Regions from separate parts of the Micromonospora sp. NPDC049060 genome, predicted to be linked through region 2. Evidence: riboswitches for the same ligand, from Rfam matches in the RefSeq annotation. Region 2 holds a riboswitch; the other holds the start of a gene.
What was found. A riboswitch is a leader RNA that binds a small molecule or an ion and turns the genes downstream of it on or off. The one in region 2 is predicted to bind thiamine pyrophosphate.

Region 1: linked by a shared signal. The riboswitch ahead of thiE (thiamine phosphate synthase) and the one ahead of AB0B83_RS08310 (ECF transporter S component) in region 2 are both predicted to bind thiamine pyrophosphate.

What each region holds. Positions count from the first base shown of each region.
Region 1 covers NZ_JBEZEV010000119.1:10,347-16,146, forward strand. Annotated here, with positions in the region: gene AB0B83_RS28010 (nucleotidyltransferase domain-containing protein) at 1-56, shown strand, start outside; gene AB0B83_RS28015 (RNA-guided endonuclease TnpB family protein) at 243-1,385, shown strand; gene AB0B83_RS28020 (aldo/keto reductase) at 1,477-2,421, shown strand; gene AB0B83_RS28025 (DUF559 domain-containing protein) at 2,919-3,824, opposite strand; TPP riboswitch at 3,947-4,055, shown strand; gene thiE (thiamine phosphate synthase) at 4,050-4,676, shown strand; gene thiO (glycine oxidase ThiO) at 4,670-5,779, shown strand; gene thiS (sulfur carrier protein ThiS) at 5,770-5,800, shown strand, end outside.
Region 2 covers NZ_JBEZEV010000013.1:11,881-17,680, forward strand. Annotated here, with positions in the region: gene AB0B83_RS08290 (SIS domain-containing protein) at 1-638, opposite strand, end outside; gene AB0B83_RS08295 (alpha/beta hydrolase) at 700-1,530, opposite strand; gene AB0B83_RS08300 (TIGR03943 family protein) at 1,587-2,420, opposite strand; partial or broken gene AB0B83_RS08305 (permease) at 2,417-3,364, opposite strand; TPP riboswitch at 3,624-3,729, shown strand; gene AB0B83_RS08310 (ECF transporter S component) at 3,803-4,396, shown strand; gene AB0B83_RS08315 (ABC transporter ATP-binding protein) at 4,535-5,800, shown strand, end outside.

The DNA.
Region 1 (5,800 bases), on a different contig from region 2:
AGTTGGCCGAGACGCTCACCGCCGCCCGTCGGCTCGTCAACGACGTGCTCGGCTAGCGGTCTGCTGGGTCTGGTCTGTTGGTCTACCGCCGTCGGTCCGGCCCTGCCTCCGGCTTCGAGGTACGCGGCGCGTACCTGGCCGGCCGGCATAGGGTGGATCTCGTGACCAGAATTCGTAGCGCGGGCCCATGGTTCCACCGCGTGGTAGGTGCATCTGAAACGCGGGAGCCCTAGTGTTTCAGCATGGCCAGTCGAATGGTGAAGCGGGCATACAAGTACCGCTTCTACCCCACGGAGCAGCAGGCGGACCTGCTGAACCGCACGTTCGGCTGTGTCCGCTACGTCTACAACCGGGCCTTGGCCGAACGCGCGCGCGCCTGGTTCCAGGACCAGGAACGGGTTACGTTCGCAGGCACCTGTCGGATGCTCACCATCTGGAAGCGCGACCCCGCCCTGTCGTGGCTTTCCGAGGTGTCGAACGTGGCGTTGCAGCAGGCGTTGCAGCATCTGCAACGCGCCTACCTCAACTTCTGGAGCAAGCGGTCCAGGTACCCGACATTCAAGTCGAAGCGCAAGTCCCGGGCGTCTGCCACGTTCACCACCAGCGGCTTCTCCTACCGCGATGGTCGGGTCCGACTCGCGAAGTGCGCCGAGCCGCTGAATATCGTCTGGTCGAGGCAACTACCCGACGGTGCCACCCCCTCAACGGTCACCGTGTCCCGGGACAGCGCGAACCGCTGGCACATCTCGATGCTGGTAGAGGCCACGATCGAAAAGCTCGCGTCGAGCCCGAACCGGGTTGGTGTGGACGCCGGCATCACCAGTCTGGTCACCCTGTCCACCGGGGAGAAGGTCACCAACCCGAAGCACGAGAAGCGGGACCGGGAACGACTCGCGAAGGCACAGCGGAACCTGGCCCGCAAGGAGAAGGGGTCGGCGAACCGGGCCAAGGTCCGACTGAGGGTTGCCCGCATCCACGCCCGCATCGCCGACCGGCGGGCCGACGCGCTGCACAAGCTGTCCACGAGGATCATCCGCGAGAACCAAACGGCGGTCATCGAGGACCTGTCGGTACGCAACATGGTCCGCAACCACAGCCTCGCCCGTGCCATCTCGGATGCGGCGTGGTCGCAGCTGCGAAGCATGCTGGAGTACAAGGCCGGCTGGTACGGCCGGACCGTCATCGCAGTCGACCGTTTCTATCCGTCGAGCAAGACCTGCTCGACCTGCGGACGGGTCAACCCGTCCCTGTCGCTGAACATCCGCCGGTGGACGTGTCCGTGTGGGGCCGCCCACGACCGGGACGTGAACGCGGCGATCAACATTCTGGCGGCCGGGCTGGCCGTGTCCGTCTCTCGAGATGGTGTCAGACCAGCCTGCGCCTAGCGTGGGAAGGCAACTGTCGATGAAGGAGAAAGCCCCGAACCGTGAGGTACGGGAATCCCCCGCCTTCAGGCATGGGGAGGAAGTCAATGAGATGAATTTCCGCCGGTTGGGCGACTCCGGGCTCGTGGTGTCCGTGGTCGGCATCGGCTGCAACAACTTCGGCCGCAAGCTCGACCTCGACGGCACCCGGGCGGTGGTCGACGCCGCGCTCGACGCCGGGATCAACTTCTTCGACACCGCCGACATCTACGGAGAGCCGCAGGGCGGCTCCGAGGAACTGCTGGGCCAGGCGCTCAAGGGCCGGCGCGACGACGTGGTGGTGGCCACCAAGTTCGGCATGGACATGAACGGCATGAACGGCCCCGACTTCGGTGCCCGGGGCGCCCGCCGCTACATCGCCCGGGCGGTGGAGGCGTCGCTGCGTCGGCTCGGCACCGACCACATCGACCTGTACCAGATGCACGAGCCGGACCCGGGCACCCCGATCGACGAGACGCTCGCCGCGCTCGACGATCTCGTCCGCGCCGGCAAGGTCCGCTACCTGGGCAACTCCAACTTCGCCGGCTGGCAGATCGCCGACGCCGACTGGGTGGCCTCGTCGAACGGCCGGTCCCGGTTCATCAGCGCACAGAACCACTACAGCCTGCTGGAGCGCGGCGTCGAGGCCGAGGTGGTGCCGGCCTGCGAGCGCTTCGGCCTCGGGCTGCTGCCGTTCTTCCCGCTCGCCAACGGGCTGCTCACCGGCAAGTACAAGCGCAACGAGACCCCGCCGGCAGGCAGCCGCCTCGCCGGTGGCGGCCGGTACGCCGAACGGCTCGCCGCCGCCGACTGGGACACCATCGAGGCGATCGAGGCGTACGCCGCCGAACGGGGGCTGTCGATGCTCCAGGTGGCGATCGGCGGGCTGGCCGCCCAGCCGGCGGTGACCTCGGTGATCGCCGGTGCCACCACGCCCGAGCAGGTACGCGCCAACGCGGAGGCGGGCACCTGGCAGCCCACCGACGAGGACCTCGAAGCCCTACGCGCAACCTTCTGAGCCCCACCCGCCCGGGCACCGCAGCACTGCGGCACCGGGGGCGGTGCGCTATCGCGGGTGGTGCGCTATCGCGGGTGGTGCGCCATCGGGGGGCGGTGCGCCACCCGTCACCCCGGCGACCGCCGGCTGTGGGGTCTGCGGGTGGCTGAGTGGAACGTCATGGGTGTCAACTGGCCTCGGAGACACCCGCCATGTTCCACCGGTGCCGGTGCCGGTGCCCAAGATCGGGGGATACACCCCTACCGCACCCGTCGGTGGAACGTCATGGGTGTCAAGGGGCGGCGGAGGCACCCATGGTGTTCCACCGGGCCGGCCGGCCACCGGGTAAGGCGGCCGGCCACTCGGCCACCCGGCCGGCCACCCGGCCACCCGGCCGGCCACCCGGCCACCCGGCCGGCCACTCGGCCACCCGGCCTACCTACCGGCTACCGGGCCGGCCGGCTACCGGGGTGGCCGGCTACCGGGGTGGCCGGTCGCCCGTGGCTTGGCGGCGGGGATCAGGCGGAGGGGTGGCGCTCGCGGAGGGCCTGGCTCACCAGGGCGGCGGTGCGGGAGGGGTGTCGGAGCACGTCGTCGGCGGTGAAGCGGAGGACGATCCAGCCGGCCGCGCGCAGGGCGTTGAGCCGGGCGACGTCCTGGCGGAAATGGGCGCGCTCGCGGTGGTGGTCGCCGTCGTACTCGACCGCGACACGCAGGGTCGGCCACGCCAGGTCCACCCGGCCGACGAAGCGCCCGTCGGCGTCGCGCACGTCGTGCTGGGCGATCGCGGGCGGCAATCCCGCGTCGAGCAGGAGCAGCCGTAGGCGGGTCTCCATCGGGGACTCGGCCAGCGGCTCCGCCAGCGCCAGGATCTCCCGCAGCAGGGGCAGGCCGGGCCAGCCCGGCCGCGCGTCGGCGTACGCGCGTAGTGCGGGGAGCTTCACCACCCGGCGGTGCAGCAGCGCGTCGACGGCGACCAGGGCCTCGTCCCGAGGGGCCTGGCGGCCCAGGTCGAAGGCGGTGCGCAGGGGAGTGGTGACGGGCAGCCCGCCGAGGCGGGTGCGATCGGAATCCGGCACCACCGACCGGTGCACCCGAAGGCGGGGGTGGGCGCGCATCCGCGCGGCGCGTGGCAGCAGCACGGTGACCGGCGCGTCCCGGCGGAGCAGGTCGACGCCCCACAGGTACGCGGCGCTGCGGCCGGCGATCGCCCCGCCGACCGGCAGCGACAGCGCGACCGCGTCGCACCACATCCGGTGGTCGTCCGCGCGGTAGCCGTCACGGTGCACGTGGACGTCGGGCAGGAGGGGCCGCCAGGACGGCCCGCGCAGCATCGTCCAGGTCAGGAGGCCGTCGGCGATGGCGGCGCTGGCCCGGAACGGCAGGAAGGCCAGGCGGGGTGGTACCCGGGCGGCGGAGGGCATCCGGACAGCGTCGCGTGACGGGACGGTCACCCGCCGCCCCATCCCTCGGGATCGGGCGGTCGATGTGAAATCCGCGTCCCGACCTTGGCGGATCCGGCGATCCGTCGTACGGTGACACCCGCAAGTGACCCACGGGAGCCCGGTGGACCGGGCTGAGAGGGGGGCTGTGAGCCCCCGACCGTCGAACCTGATCCGGGTAATGCCGGCGCAGGGAGGAGTGTTGCCGTGCCGTCCCTCGGGCGACTGCATCTCATCACCGACACCCGACCGGGGCGGGACCCGCTCACCGTGCTGCGGGCCGCCCTTGCGGTGGCCCGCGCGGAACTGGTCGTGCAGGTCCGGGTGGAGGACGACGCCACCGACCGGGAGGCGTACGACCTGACCCGTCGGGTGGTCGCGCTCTGTGCCCCGTACGACGTCACCTGCCTGGTGAACGACCGGCTGCACGTGGCGCTGGCGGCGGGTGCCGCCGGTGGGCACGTCGGCGCGGACGACCTGCCGGTGGGGGCGGCCCGCCGGGTGCTCGGCGCGACCGCCGTGCTCGGCGCCACGGCCCGCGAGCCGGGGACGGCCGTCGAGGCGGTCGCCGCCGGGGCCAGCTACCTGGGCGTGGGCCCCTGCCACGCCACCGGCACCAAGGCGGGGGTGCCGGCGCCGATCGGCCCGGAAGGGGTACGCGCCGTCGCCGACGCCGTGGACGTGCCGGTCGTCGCGATCGGCGGCGTGACCGCCGCGCGGGTGCCCGCGCTGCTGGCCGCCGGGGCGTACGGGGTGGCGGTGGTGGGGGCGCTCTCCGGGGCGGCGGATCCGGGTCGGGCGACGGCGGAGCTGCTGGGAGCGCTGGGGTGCTGAACCGACCGGACGTCGCCGTGGTGGGGGCGGGACCGGTCGGGCTGGCGATCGCCTGGCGCTGCGCGCAGCGCGGACTGCGGGTCGTCGTGCACGATCCCGCCCCGGGCTCCGGCGCGTCCCACGTCGCCGCCGGGATGCTCGCCCCGGTCGCCGAGGCGTACTTCGGCGAGCACGAGCTGACCGGGCTGCTGACCGCCTCCGCCGCCCGCTGGCCGGCCTTCGCCGCCGAGCTGACCGCCGCCACGGGCGTGGACGTCGGCTACCGGACCGAGGGCACGCTGATGGTCGGGCTGACCGCCGACGACCTGGCCGAGGCGCGCCGGCTGTGGGCGTACCAGCAGGGGATCGGGCTGCCGGTGACGCCGCTGCGCCCCACGGCGCTGCGGGACCGCGAGCCGGCGCTGGCACCCCGGGTGCGTGGCGGCGCGCTCGCCGGAACCGACCACCAGGTCGACCCGCGCCGGCTCGTGCCCGCGCTGCGTACGGCCGCCGAGCGGGCCGGCGCCACGCTGGTGCCCGCCGCCGTGCGCTCCCTGACCGACGTGGACGCCGGGGTCACCGTGGTCGCGGCCGGCTGCGGCGCGGCGGCCCTGACGGGGCTGCCCGTGCGGCCGGTGAAGGGGCAGGTGGTCCGGCTCCGCGCGCCCGGCGGCGGCGCGCCGGGCTTCCGGCACGTCATCCGGGGGTACGCCGACGGCGAGCACGTCTACCTCGTGCCCCGCGCCGACGGGGAGGTGGTGGTGGGCGCGACCGTCGAGGAGCGCTCCGACACCGACGTGTCCGCCGGGGCGGTGCTGCGCCTGCTCCGCGCCGCCGTCGACCTGCTGCCGGAGCTGGCCGAGTACGACCTGGTGGAGACGCTCGCCGGCCTGCGCCCCGGCACCCCCGACAACGCCCCGATCCTCGGCCCGCTGCCCGGCCGGCCCGGCGTGCTCGCCGCCACCGGACACCACCGGCACGGCATCGTGCTCACCCCGGTCACCGCCGACCTGATCGCCGAGCTGGTCGTCACGGGTGTGGCGGACCCGCTGCTCGCCCCCTTCGGCCCGGCCCGGTTCGGTCACGACTTGTCCGCATCCGAGGAGGAGCACACGTGGAACTGACGGTGAACGGTGCCGGGCGCA
Region 2 (5,800 bases):
ACCTCGACCGTGATCTGCTGCGCCAGCAGCGCCGCGGTGATCGACGACACCGCGCCGACCGCGCCCCCGCCGGGCAGTGGCAGCGTCGCGTCGCCGTACGGGGCGCCGTTGTCGAGCACCACGTCGGCGAAGTCGGCGAGCTTGCGTCCCGACGGATGGCGCGAGGTCATCTGCCCGGAGTGCTGCGCCGAGGTGATCGCAACGAGCCCGTGGCCCTTCTCCCTGACCAGCGACGCGAACTCCACCATCGCGCCGTTCACGCCCGAGTTGGAGGCGAGCACGAAGACGTCCCGGGGGCCGACCGGGGCCAGCTCGTAGAGGCGGTGCGCCACCGCCGGGTCCCGCTCCAGCAGCGGCCCGAGCACGTCGACCGGGGCGCCGCCGAGCAGCACCAGGTCCCGCAGGGCGATGCGGTTCGTCGGGACCAGCCCGCCGGCCCGCCCGGCGATCTCCATGGCCAGCGCCTCGGAGTGACCGGTGCCGAACGCGTGGACCACGCCGTCGGCGCGTACCGCCTCGGCGATCAGGTCGGCGGCCCGCCCCACCGCCTCGCGCTGGCTCTCGGCGACCCGGTGCATCGTGTCGGTCACCACGGCCAGGAAGTCCTCGGCCTTCACCGTCGTGTCTGCTCGGTCCATGTCGTACCTCCGTGAGGGGTGGGCCCGGCGTCCGCCGGCCCGGTGTCGTCGCGGGGGAAGGTCAGACCGGGTCGTGCACCCGGGCCAGGATCGCCTCGGCCAGCGCGGCGGGCGCCTCGTCGGGGATCCAGTGGCTCACCCGGGGCAGCTCGACGAAGCGGTAGTCGGCGGTCACGTGCTCGGCGCACGCCTCGGCGGCGGTCCGGCCGATCGCGATGTCGCGACCGCTCCACACGTACGTGGTCGGCACCGCCACCGGCCCGATGGCGGCCAGGTCCCGGCGGGACATCGCGCGGTACCAGTTCAGGGCGGCGGTCAGCGCGCCCGGCTCGCGCATCGGGTCCGCGTACGCGGCCACCCGCGCGTCGTCGCCGACCCCGTGCAGCATCCGGCGCAGCCCGGTCGCGCCCAGCACCAGCAGCGCCTTCTCCGCCGTGCCCGGCTTGCGGAACACCGTCATGTACGCCGAGCGCGCCTTCTGCCCCGCGTCCTCGGTCAGCGCCCACGCCATGGCGGCGGGGTGCGGCACGGAGACCGCGGTCAGCGTGCGGACCCGCTCGGGATGGTGGGCCGCGACGGCCCAGGCCACGACCGCGCCCCAGTCGTGCCCCACCAGGTGCGCCGCGTCGACGCCCAGCGCGTCGAGTAGGCCCACCGCGTCGGCGACCAGCTCCGGCAGCCGGTACGCCTCGACCGCCTCGGGCCGCGCGCCCGGCGAGTAGCCGCGCTGGTCCGGCGCGTACGTGCGCAGGCCCGCGGCGTGCAGCGCGGGCACCACGTCGTCGAACTCCCCGCCGTGCTGGGGGAAGCCGTGCAGCAGCAGGACGGGCGTGCCGCCCTCCGGTCCGCCGACGCGGACGTCGAACGTGAACCCCCGGGCCTCGATCCGCATGATCGTGAGCCTACCCAGCGCCGCACCTGGCCGCCCGGGACTGCCGGGCCCACCTGTCACTCGTACTGTTGCCGGGGGACGGGCACCTGCCGCCAGGACTCCACGTCCAGGTAGGGAATCTCGGCGTCGTTGACCGGGTCGCGGGCGATGCGGTCGCTGTAGCGGCCCGTCACCTCGATCCAGGTGTCGTCGGCGAGCCCGTCGGGGGCCGCGCCGGTCAGGCCCAGCTTGACCGGCCGCCCGTCGGCGGCACAGCAGGAGAGCACCATCCGGGCCAGCAGCGGCCGGCCGTCGGGGCCGGTGGTGACGAAGCCGGTCAGCTGGACCCGGCGCTCGCCGATCGAGGTGCCCCGGTCGAACAGGGCCCGGGAGGCGTAGTCGAGCACGGTCACCCGCACGGGGTCGCCGGCGGGCAGCGGCGGATAGTCGGACGGCTGCTGCCGGGTGGTGACGGCGGTGCCGGCCTGACCGGCCGCGTACGAGCCCAGGGCCGGCGGGGCGACCAGCAGCAGGCCCAGCACGGGCAGGATCAGCAGCCAGCCGACCCGCGGCTCGCGGTGCCCGTGCCCGTCATGCCCGTCGTCGTCGCCGTGCCCGCCGTCGCCCTCGTGCCCGTCGTCGCCATCGCCGGGAGCGTCGGGGCCGGGTGCGCGCCGGGGCCGCCATCCACCGGCCGGGCCGTCGTGGTCGCCGGCGGGCGTGCGTCGCAGGAGCGGGCGCAGCTCGTAGAAGAGGGTCATGACCGCGGCGGCCACCAGCAGCAGGCCGGCGGCGATCAGGAAGGGCCGCAGACCCTCCTTGACGTAGCGCAGGTGCAGGTCGGTGAGGCTGGCGCGGACCACCGCGCCGCCGAGCAGCAGCAGGACGACCGCCTGCGCCTGCCGGTTCACAGCAGCACCGCCCCGGTCGCGGCGGCCACGGTGACGGCCACCGCGAAGGTGGTCGGGGCGAACCGCAGCGCGAACCGCCGGCCGAAGACGCCGGCCTGCATCGAGATGAGCTTGAGGTCGACCATCGGCCCCACCACCAGGAAGACCAGTCGGGAGGTCAGCGAGAACTGCGACAGCGAGGCGGCGACGAAGGCGTCCGCCTCGGAGCAGAGGGAGAGCAGCACGGCGAGCACGGCCAGCGCGAGCACCGACAGCACCGGCTCGTCGGCGAGCGTCTGCAACCAGCGCTCCGGCACCACGACGTTGATCGTGGCGGCGGCCGCCGCGCCGATGACCAGGAAGCCGCCGGCGTGCGTGACGTCGTGCCGGACCGCCCCCCAGAACGCCCGCCCGCGCGGGCCGCCGTCCAGCTCCGGCCGGCGCGGCAGCCGGATCCAGTCGGCCCGGCCGAGGCGCAGCCACAGCCAGCCCATGACCATCGCCACGAGCAGGCTCGCGACGGCCCGCCCGAGGACCATCGCCGGGTCGTCGGGGAAGGCCACGGCGGTGGCGGTCAGCACGATCGGGTTGATCGCCGGGGCGGCGAGCAGGAACGCCAACGCGGCGGCCGGGGTGACCCCGCGCCGGATCAGCGACCCGGCGATCGGCACCGCCCCACACTCGCAGCCGGGCAGCACCACTCCGGCCGCGCTGGCCACCGGCACCGCGAGCGCGGGGTGCCGCGGCAGCGCCCGGGCCCAGAACGACCGGGGCACGAAGACGGCGATCACCGCGGAGAGCAGCACCCCGAAGACCAGGAACGGCACCGCCTGCACCATGACCGAGACGAAGACGGTGGTCCAGGTCTGCAACCGGGGCGCGGAGAGGGCCCGGGCGAGCGGCTCGCGGAAGACGACCAGCAGGATCAGCAGGCCGGCGAGGACCTCCACCGACCCGACCCGACCCGCCGGTCCGGGCCGCGGGGCGCCGCCGGCTTCTCCTCGCGTACGCCTGGAGCGGCCACGCCCACCGCGCCCGGGTGCGACCCGTCCGGCGCGCGGCGGTCAGCCTCGGATGTCACGTACGTGTCCCTCTGCCGGATTCCCAGTGGCCGCCCGAGAGTACCGGGCCGGAATCGACGCCGTCGATCGACTGCGCTGGTGAGCTGCGGAAAGATCACTTTGCCCGATGATCTTCAAAGGTGTTAGCGTCGGGCCACAACTTCACATCCGACAGGGGAGCGCACAGCGCTGAGAGTGCGGGCACCGCCCGCAGACCCTCGAACCTGATCTGGGTAATGCCAGCGCAGGGAGTTCGGTCGACCTCCAGCCGCGTCGACGTCCGGCACGTTCCGGGCGCGGCGTGCGTCTTCTCCTGGTTCTCGTTCGGGACTGGGAGCAATCATGCGAGACAACAACACCGCCACCCGCTGGCGTACCGTCGACGTCGTCGTCGCGGCCGTGATCGCGGTGGCCTTCGGCGTCATCTTCTGGGCCTGGGGCCTGCTGTGGCGGGCCGTCGACCCGGCGTTCGCGTTCTTCCCCGCCAGCCAGGCGATCATGTACGGCGTCTGGCTGGTCCCGGCCGTCCTCGGCGGTCTGGTGATCCGCAAGCCCGGCGCGGCGCTCTTCTGCGAGGCGGTGGCGGCGACGGTCTCCGCGCTGCTCGGCTCGGAGTGGGGCGGCGTCACCATCGTCCAGGGCCTGATCCAGGGGCTCGGCGCCGAGTTGGCCTTCGCCGCGTTCCGGTACCGCTCGTTCCGGCTGCCCACCGCGCTGATCGCGGGCGCGCTGACCGGCCTCGGCGCGGCCCTGTTCGACTTCTTCGTCTGGAACAGCGAGTACGCCCTGGGCAGCTACCGGATCCCCTACGCCCTGCTCACCATCGTCAGCGCCACGATCGTCGCGGGCGCCGGCGGCTGGGCCCTGACCCGCGCCCTGGCCACCACGGGCGCCCTGGACCGCTTCCCCGCCGCCCGAGACCGCACCCCAATCTGACCCCCACCCCCACGCACCCACCCCACCCACCCACGACCCGGCCGCGTTGATCATGAAGTTGTTGCCACGACACGCCGTGCCGAACGACAACAACCTCATGATCAACGCCCGCGGGCAGGCAGGAAGGAAGGGGGCGGCGTGGGGGCGGTGACGTTGCGGGGGTTCGGGTGGCGGCACGCCGGGCGGCGGGCCTGGGCCGTGCGCGGGGTGGACCTGCGCGTGGAAGCCGGGGAGCGGGTGCTGCTGCTGGGGCCCTCCGGGGCCGGCAAGAGCACGCTGCTCGCCGCGCTGGCCGGGCTGCTGCCCGAGGACTCGGGCGAGCAGGAGGGCACCGTCGAGATCGACGGGCTCGACCCCCGCAAGGGCCGGGAGCGGGTGGGCATCGTCTTCCAGGACCCGGAGACCCAGCTCGTGATGGCCCGCAGCGGCGACGACGTGGCGTTCGGGCTGGAGAACCGCGGCACACCCGCCGGGGAGATCTGGCCCCGCGTCGACGAGGCGCTGACCCGGGTCGGCTTCCCGTACCCCCGGGACCGCCCCACCGCCGCGCTCTCCGGCGGCGAGCAGCAGCGGCTCGCCCTGGCCGGGGTGCTGGCCCTGCGCCCCGGCCTGCTGCTGCTCGACGAGCCGACCGCCAACCTCGACCCGACCGGCGCGGCGCTGATCCGGGCGGCGGTGGCCGGCGCGCTCGACGCCGACACCACGCTGATCCTGGTCGAACACCGCGTCGCCGAGGCGTTGCCCCTGGTCGACCGCGTGGTCGTGCTCGAACCCGGCGGCGGCGTCCGCGCCGACGGCACGCCCGAGTCCGTTTTCGGTATGCACGGCGACGCGCTCGCCGACGAGGGCGTCTGGGTGCCCGGCCGCCCGGTACCGCCCCGCCACGCGACTGCGCCGCCCGGCGACGTGTTGCTCACCGCCGACCGGCTCGGCCTGCCGCCCCGGCTGGCCCCCGTCGACCTGGCGGTACGCGCCGGCGAGGCGCTCGCCGTCGTCGGGCCCAACGGGGCCGGCAAGTCGACCCTCGCCCTGCTGCTGGGCGGGCTGCTCAAGCCCGGGGCCGGCCGGATCGCGGCGACGACGGCACTGGCCGGTGACGACGCCCGCACGCCTCCGCACCGCTGGCGCGCCCCGGCGCTGGCCCGCCGGATCGGCTCGGTCTTCCAGGACCCGGAGCACCAGTTCGTCACCAACACCGTCTTCGACGAGCTGGCGCTCGGCCCGCGCCGCACCGGCCAGCCCGAGGCGGCGGTCCACGCCACCGTCGACACCCTGCTGTCCCGGCTGCGGTTGACGAAACTCGCCGCCGCCAACCCGTACACCCTCTCCGGCGGGGAGGCGCGGCGGCTGAGCGTGGCGACCGCCCTGGCCACCGCGCCCCGCCTGCTCATCTGCGACGAACCG